DNA from 3 places in the Streptomyces parvus genome. Region 1 is predicted to be linked to each of the others. Evidence: riboswitches for the same ligand, from Rfam matches in the RefSeq annotation. Region 1 holds a riboswitch; each other region holds the start of a gene.
What was found. A riboswitch is a leader RNA that binds a small molecule or an ion and turns the genes downstream of it on or off. The one in region 1 is predicted to bind cobalamin.
Positions count from the first base shown of each region.

Region 2: it holds a riboswitch for cobalamin, as region 1 does, so the genes downstream of both, RNL97_RS22515 (ribonucleoside-diphosphate reductase subunit alpha) here and RNL97_RS11820 (ABC transporter substrate-binding protein) in region 1, are expected to answer to the same signal.
Region 3: it holds a riboswitch for cobalamin, as region 1 does, so the genes downstream of both, RNL97_RS06850 (cobalamin biosynthesis protein) here and RNL97_RS11820 (ABC transporter substrate-binding protein) in region 1, are expected to answer to the same signal.

Region 1 covers NZ_CP135079.1:2,422,150-2,425,411, forward strand. Annotated here, with positions in the region: gene RNL97_RS11815 (FecCD family ABC transporter permease) at 1-810, opposite strand, end outside; gene RNL97_RS11820 (ABC transporter substrate-binding protein) at 807-1,808, opposite strand; cobalamin riboswitch at 1,847-2,037, opposite strand; gene RNL97_RS11825 (M67 family metallopeptidase) at 2,055-2,477, opposite strand; gene RNL97_RS11830 (amino acid permease) at 2,648-3,262, opposite strand, start outside.
Region 2 covers NZ_CP135079.1:4,738,203-4,741,464, forward strand. Annotated here, with positions in the region: gene RNL97_RS22515 (ribonucleoside-diphosphate reductase subunit alpha) at 1-1,186, opposite strand, end outside; cobalamin riboswitch at 1,323-1,446, opposite strand; gene RNL97_RS22520 (GNAT family N-acetyltransferase) at 1,511-2,020, opposite strand; gene RNL97_RS22525 (hypothetical protein) at 2,051-2,731, opposite strand; gene RNL97_RS22530 (YbdD/YjiX family protein) at 2,855-3,058, opposite strand; gene RNL97_RS22535 (carbon starvation CstA family protein) at 3,055-3,262, opposite strand, start outside.
Region 3 covers NZ_CP135079.1:1,273,168-1,276,429, forward strand. Annotated here, with positions in the region: gene RNL97_RS06840 (inorganic phosphate transporter) at 1-1,093, shown strand, start outside; gene RNL97_RS06845 (hypothetical protein) at 1,106-1,336, shown strand; cobalamin riboswitch at 1,487-1,618, shown strand; gene RNL97_RS06850 (cobalamin biosynthesis protein) at 1,744-2,724, shown strand; gene RNL97_RS06855 (cobyric acid synthase) at 2,798-3,262, shown strand, end outside.

The DNA of each region.
Region 1 (3,262 bases):
GCCGATCGCCCCGCTGTAGGCGACGAGCACCCCCGTCATCAGGGAGGCGAGGACGAAGACGGCGGCCCGGAAGCGGGCGGTGTCGAGGCCGAGGACGGTCGCGCCCTCCTCCCCCACCAGGAGCAGGTCGAGCGGGCGGGCCAGGGTGAGGAGGACCGCCGTGCCCGCGACCAGGGTGGTCGCGGGGAGCGCGAGCATGTCCCAGCGGGCGGCGCCGAGGCCGCCGAGGGTCCAGTAGAGGACTTCCTGGAGGTGGTCGGCGCGGGCGGAGGTGACCAGGATCAGGCTGGTCAGGGCGGAGAGGACGTAGGAGACGGCGACGCCGGCGAGGACGAGGCGGTTGGTCGTGATGCCGCCCCCGCCGCGCGCCAGGGTGTAGACGAGCAGCAGGGAGAGCAGGGCGCCGGCGAAGGCGGCGGCGGGGATCGTGACGGTGGTGGCGAGCGACGCGCCGATACCGAGGACGATGACCAGGACCGCGCCCGTGGAGGCTCCGGAGGAGACGCCGAGGAGGAACGGGTCGGCGAGCTGGTTGCGTACGAGGGCCTGGAGGACGGTGCCGATGACGGCGAGTCCGGCGCCGACGAGGATGCCGAGCAGGACCCGGGGCAGCCGCACGTCCAGGACGATCGTGCGGAACGGGCTCGCCTCCGCCCGCCCGGTCAGGATGTCGAGTACCTGGCCGGGCGGGATGCGGACGGAGCCGAGGGCGAGGGCGGCCAGCACGGTCACGGCCAGGAGCGCGGCGAGGCCGCCGAGCACCAGGACGTAACCGAGCGGCCGCCGCGGGGCGGAGGCGCGGCAGGTCACGGGGTGGTGGCCGCCTTGCCCGCCTCCGGGTGGAGCTGGGCCGCGAGCTTGTCGACGGCGGCGGGGACGCGGACGCCGAGTACCGCGTCGGAGAGCGGCATGACGGCGAAGCGCTGGTTCTTGACGGCGGGGACGCCGGCGAGGGCCGGGTCGGTGAGGAGGCGCTTCTTCTTCTGTTCGACGGTGGTGGCCCCGTAGTCGTAGATCACGATGACTTCGGGCCTGCGGTCGACGACGTTCTCCCAGGAGGCGTCGCCGAAGGGCTTGTCGAGGTCGGCGAAGACGTTGGTGCCGCCGGCCCGTTCGATCAGCTCGTTGCCGATGCCCTCGCCGCCCGCGGTGAAGGCGGTCTTGTCGCCGCTGTCGTAGACGAAGACGGAGAGGGGCTTCAGGCCGGCCAGCTTCTTCGCGGTGGCCGAGGTGTCGGCCTTGGCCTGGTCGATCCATGCCTCGGCGCGGTCGCTGACGCCGAAGGTGCGGCCGACCTCGCGGATCTCCTCGTAGAGGGTGTCCATGGGCTGGTCGTCCTTGGTGCAGCTCTCGGTGTTGAGGCGGGTCTCGATGCCGGCCTTCTTGAACGCCTCGCGGCCGCGGCCGTCACCGGCGGTGAAGGCGCTGGCGTAGCCGCCGTAGACGAAGTCGGGGTTCGCGGCGAGGACCTGCTCGTAGGAGGGGTACTCCTTGGCGAGGACGGGGACGGAGGCGTAGTCCTTCGCGTACTTCGGCAGGACCTGGTCGTCGAGGTAGGCGGTTCCGACGAGGGACTTCTCCAGGCCCAGTTCCAGCATGATCTCGGTGACGTGCTGGTTCATGGTGACCACGCGCTTCGGCGGGGCCTTGTACGTGGTGGTGACACCGCAGTTCTCGACGGTGTACGGGAATCCTTCGCTGGTGGCCGCGGCCTCGGGCTCGGCGTCGGCGTTCTCCGAGGCGGAGCAGGCGGTGAGGGCGAGCGGGAGCAGCACGGCGGCTATGAGCGCGGGGGTGCGCCAGGTCATGGCGGGGCCTCTCCGGGGGATTTCCGCGTCCCCTGGTCGATGCGAGAAGGCGGCCGGCCAGTTCCTGGCTTCCGGGCCGCCCTCCGGTGCGGTGCGTCCTGTCGGGGACGCGTCCGCGTGGGAGGGGGCCCGGTCACAGTGGCGGGACCGTGCCGGATTCGCACCGGCTTCCTGGTTCCTGCCGCCTTGATGGGTTCGGGTGCAGTGTGCCAGACCGGTTCGGCGGCTCCGCGCGGCACCTGGGGCTCAGTACGCGTCGACGACCTGGACGTCTTCCTCGGTGATCTCGCCGTCCACGATGCGGTACGAGCGGAACTGGAAGGGGCCCGAGCCGTCGGTGTCGGCGGTGGAGACCAGGACGTAGTGGGCGCCGGGCTCGTTGGCGTACGTGACGTCGGTGCGGGAGGGGTAGGCCTCGGTCGCCGTGTGCGAGTGGTAGACGATCACGGGTTCCTCGTCGCGGTCGTCCATCTCGCGGTAGAGCTTGAGGAGGTCGGCGGAGTCGAACTCGTAGAACGTGGGCGAGCGGGCGGCGTTGAGCATCGGGATGAAGCGCTCGGGGCGGTCCGTCCCGGCCGGGCCCGCGACCACTCCGCACGCCTCGTCGGGGTGGTCGGCGCGGGAGTGGGCGACGATCTGGTCGTAGAGCGTCTGGGTGATGGTCAGCATGGCGCCAGGATAAGCAGGCGGCCCCCCGCGTACCGGTGGGTGGTACGCGGAGGGCCGCATGCTGGACGCCGTCGGCCTTTGGGGCGGTCGGGGCGGTCCGGGAGGAGGGTGGTCGTGGGGCCCGCCCTCGGGGTCGGTGAGGCTCCCGGGGCGGGCCCCGGCCCTCCGGGTCAGCGGGTCTCGGTCGTGGCCTTCTCCGGCTCCGTGGCGCGCGACCGGAGCACCCGGTAGGAGACGAAGAGGATGAGCGCCCACAGGGGTGCGCAGTAGAGCGAGATCCGGGCGTCCTTGTCGATCGCCATCATCACGATGACCATGCCGATGAAGCAGAGCGCGAACCAGCTGGTGAACGGGGCGCCCGGGGCCTTGAACGAGGACTGCGGCAGGAGACCGGCGTCGGCCTTGCGGCGGTAGCGGATCTGGCTGACCAGGATCATGATCCAGGCCCACATGCCGGAGATGGTCGCGAAGGAGACGACGTAGTTGAACGCCTCGCCCGGCCACTGGTAGTTGATCCAGACGCCGACGAGCATCAGGGCGGCGGAGAACGTGGTCCCCACCAGCGGCAGGCCGTTCTTCGTCAGCTTGGTGAAGGCGCGGGGCCCCTGGCCGTTGAGGGCGAGGTCGCGGAGCATGCGGCCGGTGGAGTACATGCCGGAGTTGCAGGAGGAGAGCGCCGCGGTGAGGACGACGAAGTTGACGATGGCGGCGCCGACGCCGAGCCCCATCTCCTCGAAGGCCTTCACGAACGGGGAGACGCCGGGCTTGAAGGTGGACCACGGCAC
Region 2 (3,262 bases), 2.3 Mb from region 1:
CGGCCTCGGCGGCGCGGTAGGCGGCGTCGAACGCGTCGCCCCACAGGTCGACCAGCTCGGGCACGTCCGCCGGGGAGAACAGCGACCACTCGGTGTCCGCGTCGACCCGGCGCATGAACTCGTCCGGGATCCAGTGGGCCAGGTTCAGGTTGTGCGTACGCCGCTGGTCCTCACCGGTGTTGTCGCGGAGCTCCAGGAACTCCTCGATGTCCGCGTGCCAGGTCTCCAGGTAGACCGCCGCGGCGCCCTTGCGCCGGCCGCCCTGGTTCACCGCAGCCACGGAGGCGTCCAGCGTCTTGAGGAACGGCACGATGCCGTTGGAGTGCCCGTTGGTGCCCCGGATCAGCGAACCCCGGGCGCGGATGCGGGAGTACGACAGGCCGATGCCGCCCGCGTGCTTCGAGAGCCGCGCCACCTGGTGGTAGCGGTCGTAGATCGAGTCCAGCTCGTCCTTCGGCGAGTCCAGCAGATAGCAGGAGGACATCTGCGGGTGCCGCGTACCGGAGTTGAAGAGGGTGGGTGAGGAGGGGAGGTAGTCCAGCTTGCTCATCAGCCCGTAGAGCGCGGCGACCTCGTCCAGCGCCCGAGCCGACTCGTCCTCGGCGAGGCCCGCGGCCACCCGCAGCATGAAGTGCTGCGGGGTCTCGATGACCTGGCGGGTGATCGGGTGGCGCAGCAGGTAGCGGCTGTGCAGCGTACGGAGACCGAAGTAGCCGAAGCGGTCGTCCGCGCCCTCGGCCAGCGTCCGCTCCACCAGCTCGTCCAGCGCCTTCGCGTGCAGCTCGACGAAGGCGGCGGTGCGGTCGGCGATCAGGCCCTCGCGGTGGCCCACGGCGACCGAGGCGGAGAAGTGCGTGGCGCCCTGGCCCGCCGCCTCGTCCGCGATCGTGCGGGTCAGCAGCCGGGCGGCCAGCCGGGAGTACGCCGGGTCCTCGGAGATCAGCCCCGCGGCGGCCTCGGTGGCCAGCGAGCGCAGCTCGGCCTCGTCGGAGCGGGCGTTGCGCCCGCGCAGGGCTGCGGCGGCGACCCGGCCGGGGTCGGTGTCGGGAAGATCGACGGTGAGGTCGGTCAGGGTCCGCAGCAGGGCGGTCCCGGGTCCGTCGTCGGAGGCTTTCCCGGCCGTGGTGGACGCTGCGGACACGGCGGATTCGGTGGCTGAAACCGGATCGGCGGGCGCGATGGTCACTGGGCTTTCCCTCGCTCGGCTGGGGCCGGCGGAAGGAGGGGGAGCCGGGCAGCGCGAAACCCGGGGCGGGGCAGCACTGCTGACGGCGTCCACCGGCCTGTCCGCGAGGCCCGGACGTCTGGCGTCCGGTTCGGTCGAGCCGGACGCGCTGTCGGCAGGTCTTCGGACTTGAAGGTGCGCAAAAGCGCACTGATCACACCGTTGCGGGACAGTTCCGGATTCGCACCGGATTCCCCTGCGGCGACAGCGAAGTCGAGCATACATGTGGGGGCCGCCGGATGAAGCGGCCCCCACATGTTGTGTCGCGACGATTCGGCGCGCCCCTCAGGAGGGAGCCTCCAGCTCCAGCCGGAAGGTCATGAGCCCTAGTCCCGGCACCGGTTCCCAGTCCCGTTCGGGGGTCCGTACGAAGCCGAGCCGACGGTAGATCCTCTGGGCTGCGAGCATGGCCGGCTGTGTCGACAGCACCAGAGCCCGCACGCCGTCGGTGGCCCGTGCGCGCTCGACGCACGCCCGCACGAGGGCCTCTCCCACCCCCCGTCCGCGCCCCTCGCGGGCCACGGCCAGCATCCGGAATTCGGCCTCGTCCGGACCGGCGATGTCGCGCCACGGGGTGCCCGGTGCGGCATACGTCACACCGCCGAGCACCGCCCCGTCCGCGTCGAGCGCGACGAGGACCTCGGCCTCGGCCGCGCGCTGTCCGACCGCCCGCAGCTTGAGCAGATACGGGTCCTGCGGGCCGTCCAGCAGACTCTCGCCGAGATACGCCTCGGCGATGATCTCGCCGAGGACGGCGTACTCGCCGGGCTCCGCCGCCCTGATCGTCAGATCCATCAGCCGCTCGCTCCCGCGTCGGTTCCCATGTCAGCCACTCGCTCCCACATCGTTGTTCGGGGCGCCGTCGCCCACCGGCGGCAGGTCCCCCCGCTCGACCGGCTGCTGACCGGCGGCCTCGCCGGGCGGCGGCAGTACCTGGTCCAGCTCGTGGTCGTCGGCGCGGTGGGCGGCCAGGGCTGCCGCCCGCAGCGTCGCCCGGTCCACGTCCTGGCGTGTTCCGCTCAACGTCACGACCAGGTCGCCCTGTTCCCGGGCGTACGCGTGGCCCGACTCCGTGGCCCGGTACCACTGTTCGCCGTCCCGCTCGCAGGTCACCAGGGGCTCCCGGCCGCTGCCCGACGCGGGCCCCTCCGTGCAGTCGGCGCCGGCGTGCGGGAGGCGTTCCACCGACAGCCGGATCTGCCCGCCGTCCGGGTCGGTGTAGACGCTGCCGAACCCGTCCTCGCCGAGCACCCCGACCGACTGGCGGGCCAGGGCGTAACCCGCGGCCTCGGTCACCCACACATGCTCCGCGACGGTCTGCACGGCCCGCGCCCGCGCCTCCAGCTCCGCCCGGCCGGGCGCCGCACCGGCCGAGGAACTCCTGTCCGCCGCCGTCTGCGAGCCGGGCGCCGGCTCGGTGCCGCAGCCTGTCGCCGCCAGGGCCAGGGCCAGCGCCGTGGTCAGAAGGAGGGGCCGGAGCCGGGGCGACCGGGAGCGCGGTGTCATGGGCACATCCTTTCGTACGGTGAGGGGCTCGGCGTCCCGCACGGCCACGCCCGGGGCGGGTCCACGGAAGGGGGCCGCCGCGCCCCTGGACGGGATGCGGCGGCCCCGGTTCGGCCGACGGGCTCAGCAGCAGCGGAAGCCCTCGCGGGGATCCGCCTCGCGGGCGTCCGTGCGGCTGCGTTCGAAGGCGCGACGGGTCATCACCGGCGCGTCCGGATCGTGCGTCCTGGCGTGCGCCACATAGCGGTCGTACGCGGACTCACCGGTCAGCTCACGGACGTACCAGCGGATCCGTCCGGCCACCCGTCGTACGTCCGCGAGCGTCATGTCCGGCTCCCCGTCTCCGCCGGCTCCTTGCGGATGCCGCCCTCGGGTCCGACGCCGGCGGCGGCCAGTTCGGCCTTCTCCTCCTTGGTGGCGAAGAGCGAGGCCGGCGCGACGAGCCTGGACCCGACGTACGGCGTCTCGTGGAGCTTGACGCTCTCCGGGTCGCGGATGGCCTTGTAGCAGACCCGGCCGGCGTCCACGAGC
Region 3 (3,262 bases), 1.1 Mb from region 1:
GATCGGCGCGTTCCTGTCGGTGGAGGTCGCCAAGACGATCTCCGGCGGGATTGTCAACGAGGACGGCCTCAGAACCGAGGTCATCTTCGCGGCGCTCGTCGGCGCCATCCTGTGGAATCTGCTGACCTGGCTGCTGGGGCTGCCTTCCAGCTCCTCCCACGCCCTGTTCGGCGGTCTGATCGGCGCCGCGGTCATGTCGGCCGGCTGGTCCTCGATCAACGGCGGCACCGTCGTCACCAAGGTGCTGCTCCCCGCGATCGCCGCCCCGCTGGTCGCCGGCATCGCCGCGATGCTGGCCACCCGGCTGACGTACCGGATCAACCGGAACGTCACCGACCCGAACCAACTGAAGTCGACCGCCAAGGGCTACCGGGCCGGGCAGATCGCCTCCGCCGGTCTCGTCTCGCTCGCCCACGGCACCAACGACGCCCAGAAGACGATGGGCATCATCACCCTCGCCCTGGTCACCAGCGGTGTCCTGGCCCCCGGTTCCAACCCGCCGCTGTGGGTCATCGTCTCCGCCGGTGTCGCCATCGCGCTCGGCACCTACCTCGGTGGCTGGCGCATCATCCGCACCATGGGCAAGGGCCTGACCGACCTCCGGCCGCCGCAGGGCTTCGCCGCCCAGACCAGTGCGGCGACCGTCATCCTGGCCTCCTCGCACCTCGGCTTCTCGCTCTCCACCACGCAGTCCTGCTCCGGCGCCGTGATGGGCGCGGGCCTCGGCCGCAAGGGCGGCGTGGTCCGCTGGTCCACCGCCACCCGGATGTTCGTCGCCTGGGGTCTGACGCTGCCGGCGGCGGGTCTGGTCGGCGCCGCCGCCGAGTTCCTGACCAAGCAGGGCACGTGGGGCATCGCCGTCACCGCGATCCTGCTCGTCGGCGGCTCCTTCGCGATCTGGCTGGCCTCGCGCCGCCAGCCCGTGGACCACACCAACGTCAACGACGCGGACGGCGACGAGCCCCAGGGCATCGTCACCACGGCCATCGCCGCGGTCCAGCCGCCGCCCGTCGGGGTCCCGGCCGCCGACCTCATCACCACCATCCCGGCCTCGGCTCCCGACGACCCGGCCCGGCCGCCGGCCAAGGTGTAAGGAAAGATCCGCATGAAAATCGACTGGGCAGCTCTCGCCTCCGTCTTCGGTGTCAGCCTCGTGGTCACCGTCGCGCTGGTCGGCCTCTTCACCCTGGGCATCGTCGCCCTCTCCAAGCAGTCCGCGACGGCCGGAGGCAGCGCCTCCGGCGGATCGGTCGCGCTGGCCCGCACCGGTGCGTACGCCTGCTTCGGGCTCTGCGTGGCGGCGGTCTCGTACGGGATCTATCTGATCGTCGCCTGACCCCGTACCCCGCACTCCCCCGGGCCGGACACACCCTCGTGTGTCCGGCCCGATGTGCGTCCGCCCACAGTGGAGCCCCGCAGGTCAACAGCGAGTTGACGGCTGTTCTCGGGGCGTGGTGGACTGCCTGAGCCATTTACGGCGACAGCAGAGGAAGCCGGTGTGAATCCGGCGCGGTCCCGCCACTGTCACCGGGGAGCACTCCCCCACACCGGACGTCACGGCTCGCGGTACGCGGGCTGGAAGGCCGGGGGAACTGCGGATCCGGGAGCCAGGAGACTCTCGTCGCCGGTCACGTCGAACCAGGGCGCGGACCCTGAGTGAGGACCTACGCCATGCCCGGCCGCCGTGCGCCGCTTCCTGTCCCCCTCCGTGTCGGAACGCCTCTTTCCGCGACGGGCTGAGCCGTGCGTGCCGACCGTGTCTTCGCGTACGGCGCCACGGCCGGGCTGATCGCCGACGCGCTGCTCGGCGATCCCCGCCGGGGCCACCCCGTCGCCGGATTCGGCCGCGCCGCGGCGCGGGTCGAGTCCCTGTTGTGGCGCGACGACCGCGGCCGGGGCGCGCTGCACACCCTGGTGTGCGCCGGAGGCGCCGTGGGGGCCGCCGCGCTGACCGCCCGCGCCGTAGGGGGACGCCCCGCGCTCGCCGTCACGCTGACCGCCGCCACCGTCTGGTCCGTCGTCGGCGGTACGTCGCTGGGCCGGGAGGCCCGCGCCATCGGGGGCGCGCTGGCCGCCGGGGACCTGGAGGTGGCCCGGGAGCGGCTGCCGCATCTGTGCGGGCGCGATCCGCACGCGCTGGACGGGCCGGGGATCGCCCGCGCGGTCGTGGAGTCGGTCGCCGAGAACACCTCGGACGCCGTCGTCGGTGCGCTGGTGTGGGGGGCGATCGGCGGAGTGCCGGGGCTGGTCGGGTTCCGGGCGGTGAACACGCTGGACGCGATGGTCGGCCACAAGTCGCCCCGCCACCGCCGCTACGGCTGGGCCTCGGCCCGCCTGGACGACGTGGCCGGCTGGCCGGGCGCCCGGCTGACGGCCGCGCTGGCCGTGGTCGGCGGCGGGCGGCCCGCGGAGGCCGTACGCGCCTGGAGGGCGGACGCGCACCGCCACCCGAGTCCGAACGCGGGACCCGTGGAGGCCGCGTTCGCGGGGGCGCTCGGCGTAAGGCTGGGCGGCACGCTCGCGTACGCGGGGCGCGTCGAGCACCGGCCGGTGCTGAACGGGGCGGCCGGGCGGGACGTGCGGGGCGCGGACATCGAGCGCGCGGTGCGGTTGTCGCGCCGGGTGAGCGCGCTGGCCCTGGGGGTGTGCGTGGCGGGCCGGTTGGCTGCGGGCCGCCTGGCCGCGCGGCGGTCGGTCGCGGGGCGGAAGCGGGGTCGGGCATGAGCGGTACGGCAGGGAACGGTATAGCGGGGAGCAGTACGGCACGGTCGCGTGCGGTACGGGAACGGGGGCGGGCATGAGGGGCGGCGGGCTGCTGGTCGCGGGAACGACCTCGGACGCGGGCAAGAGCGTCGTCACGGCGGGCATCTGCCGCTGGCTGGTGCGCCGGGGCGTGAAGGTCGCGCCGTTCAAGGCGCAGAACATGTCCCTCAACTCCTTCGTGACCCGCGAGGGTGCGGAGATCGGGCGGGCCCAGGCGATGCAGGCGCAGGCCGCCCGGGTGGAGCCGACGGCCCTGATGAACCCGGTGCTGCTGAAGCCCGGCAGCGACCGGTCCAGCCAGGTCGTCCTGATGGGGAAGCCGGTCGGCGAGATGAGCGCCCGCGGGTACCACGGAGGCCGTCAGGAGGCGCTGCTCGGCACGGTGACCGCCTGCCTGGAGGAGCTGCGGTCGACGTACGACGCGGTGATCTGCGAGGGGGCCGGCTCCCCCGCCGAGATCAACCTCCGGCGCACCGACATCGTGAACATGGGGATCGCG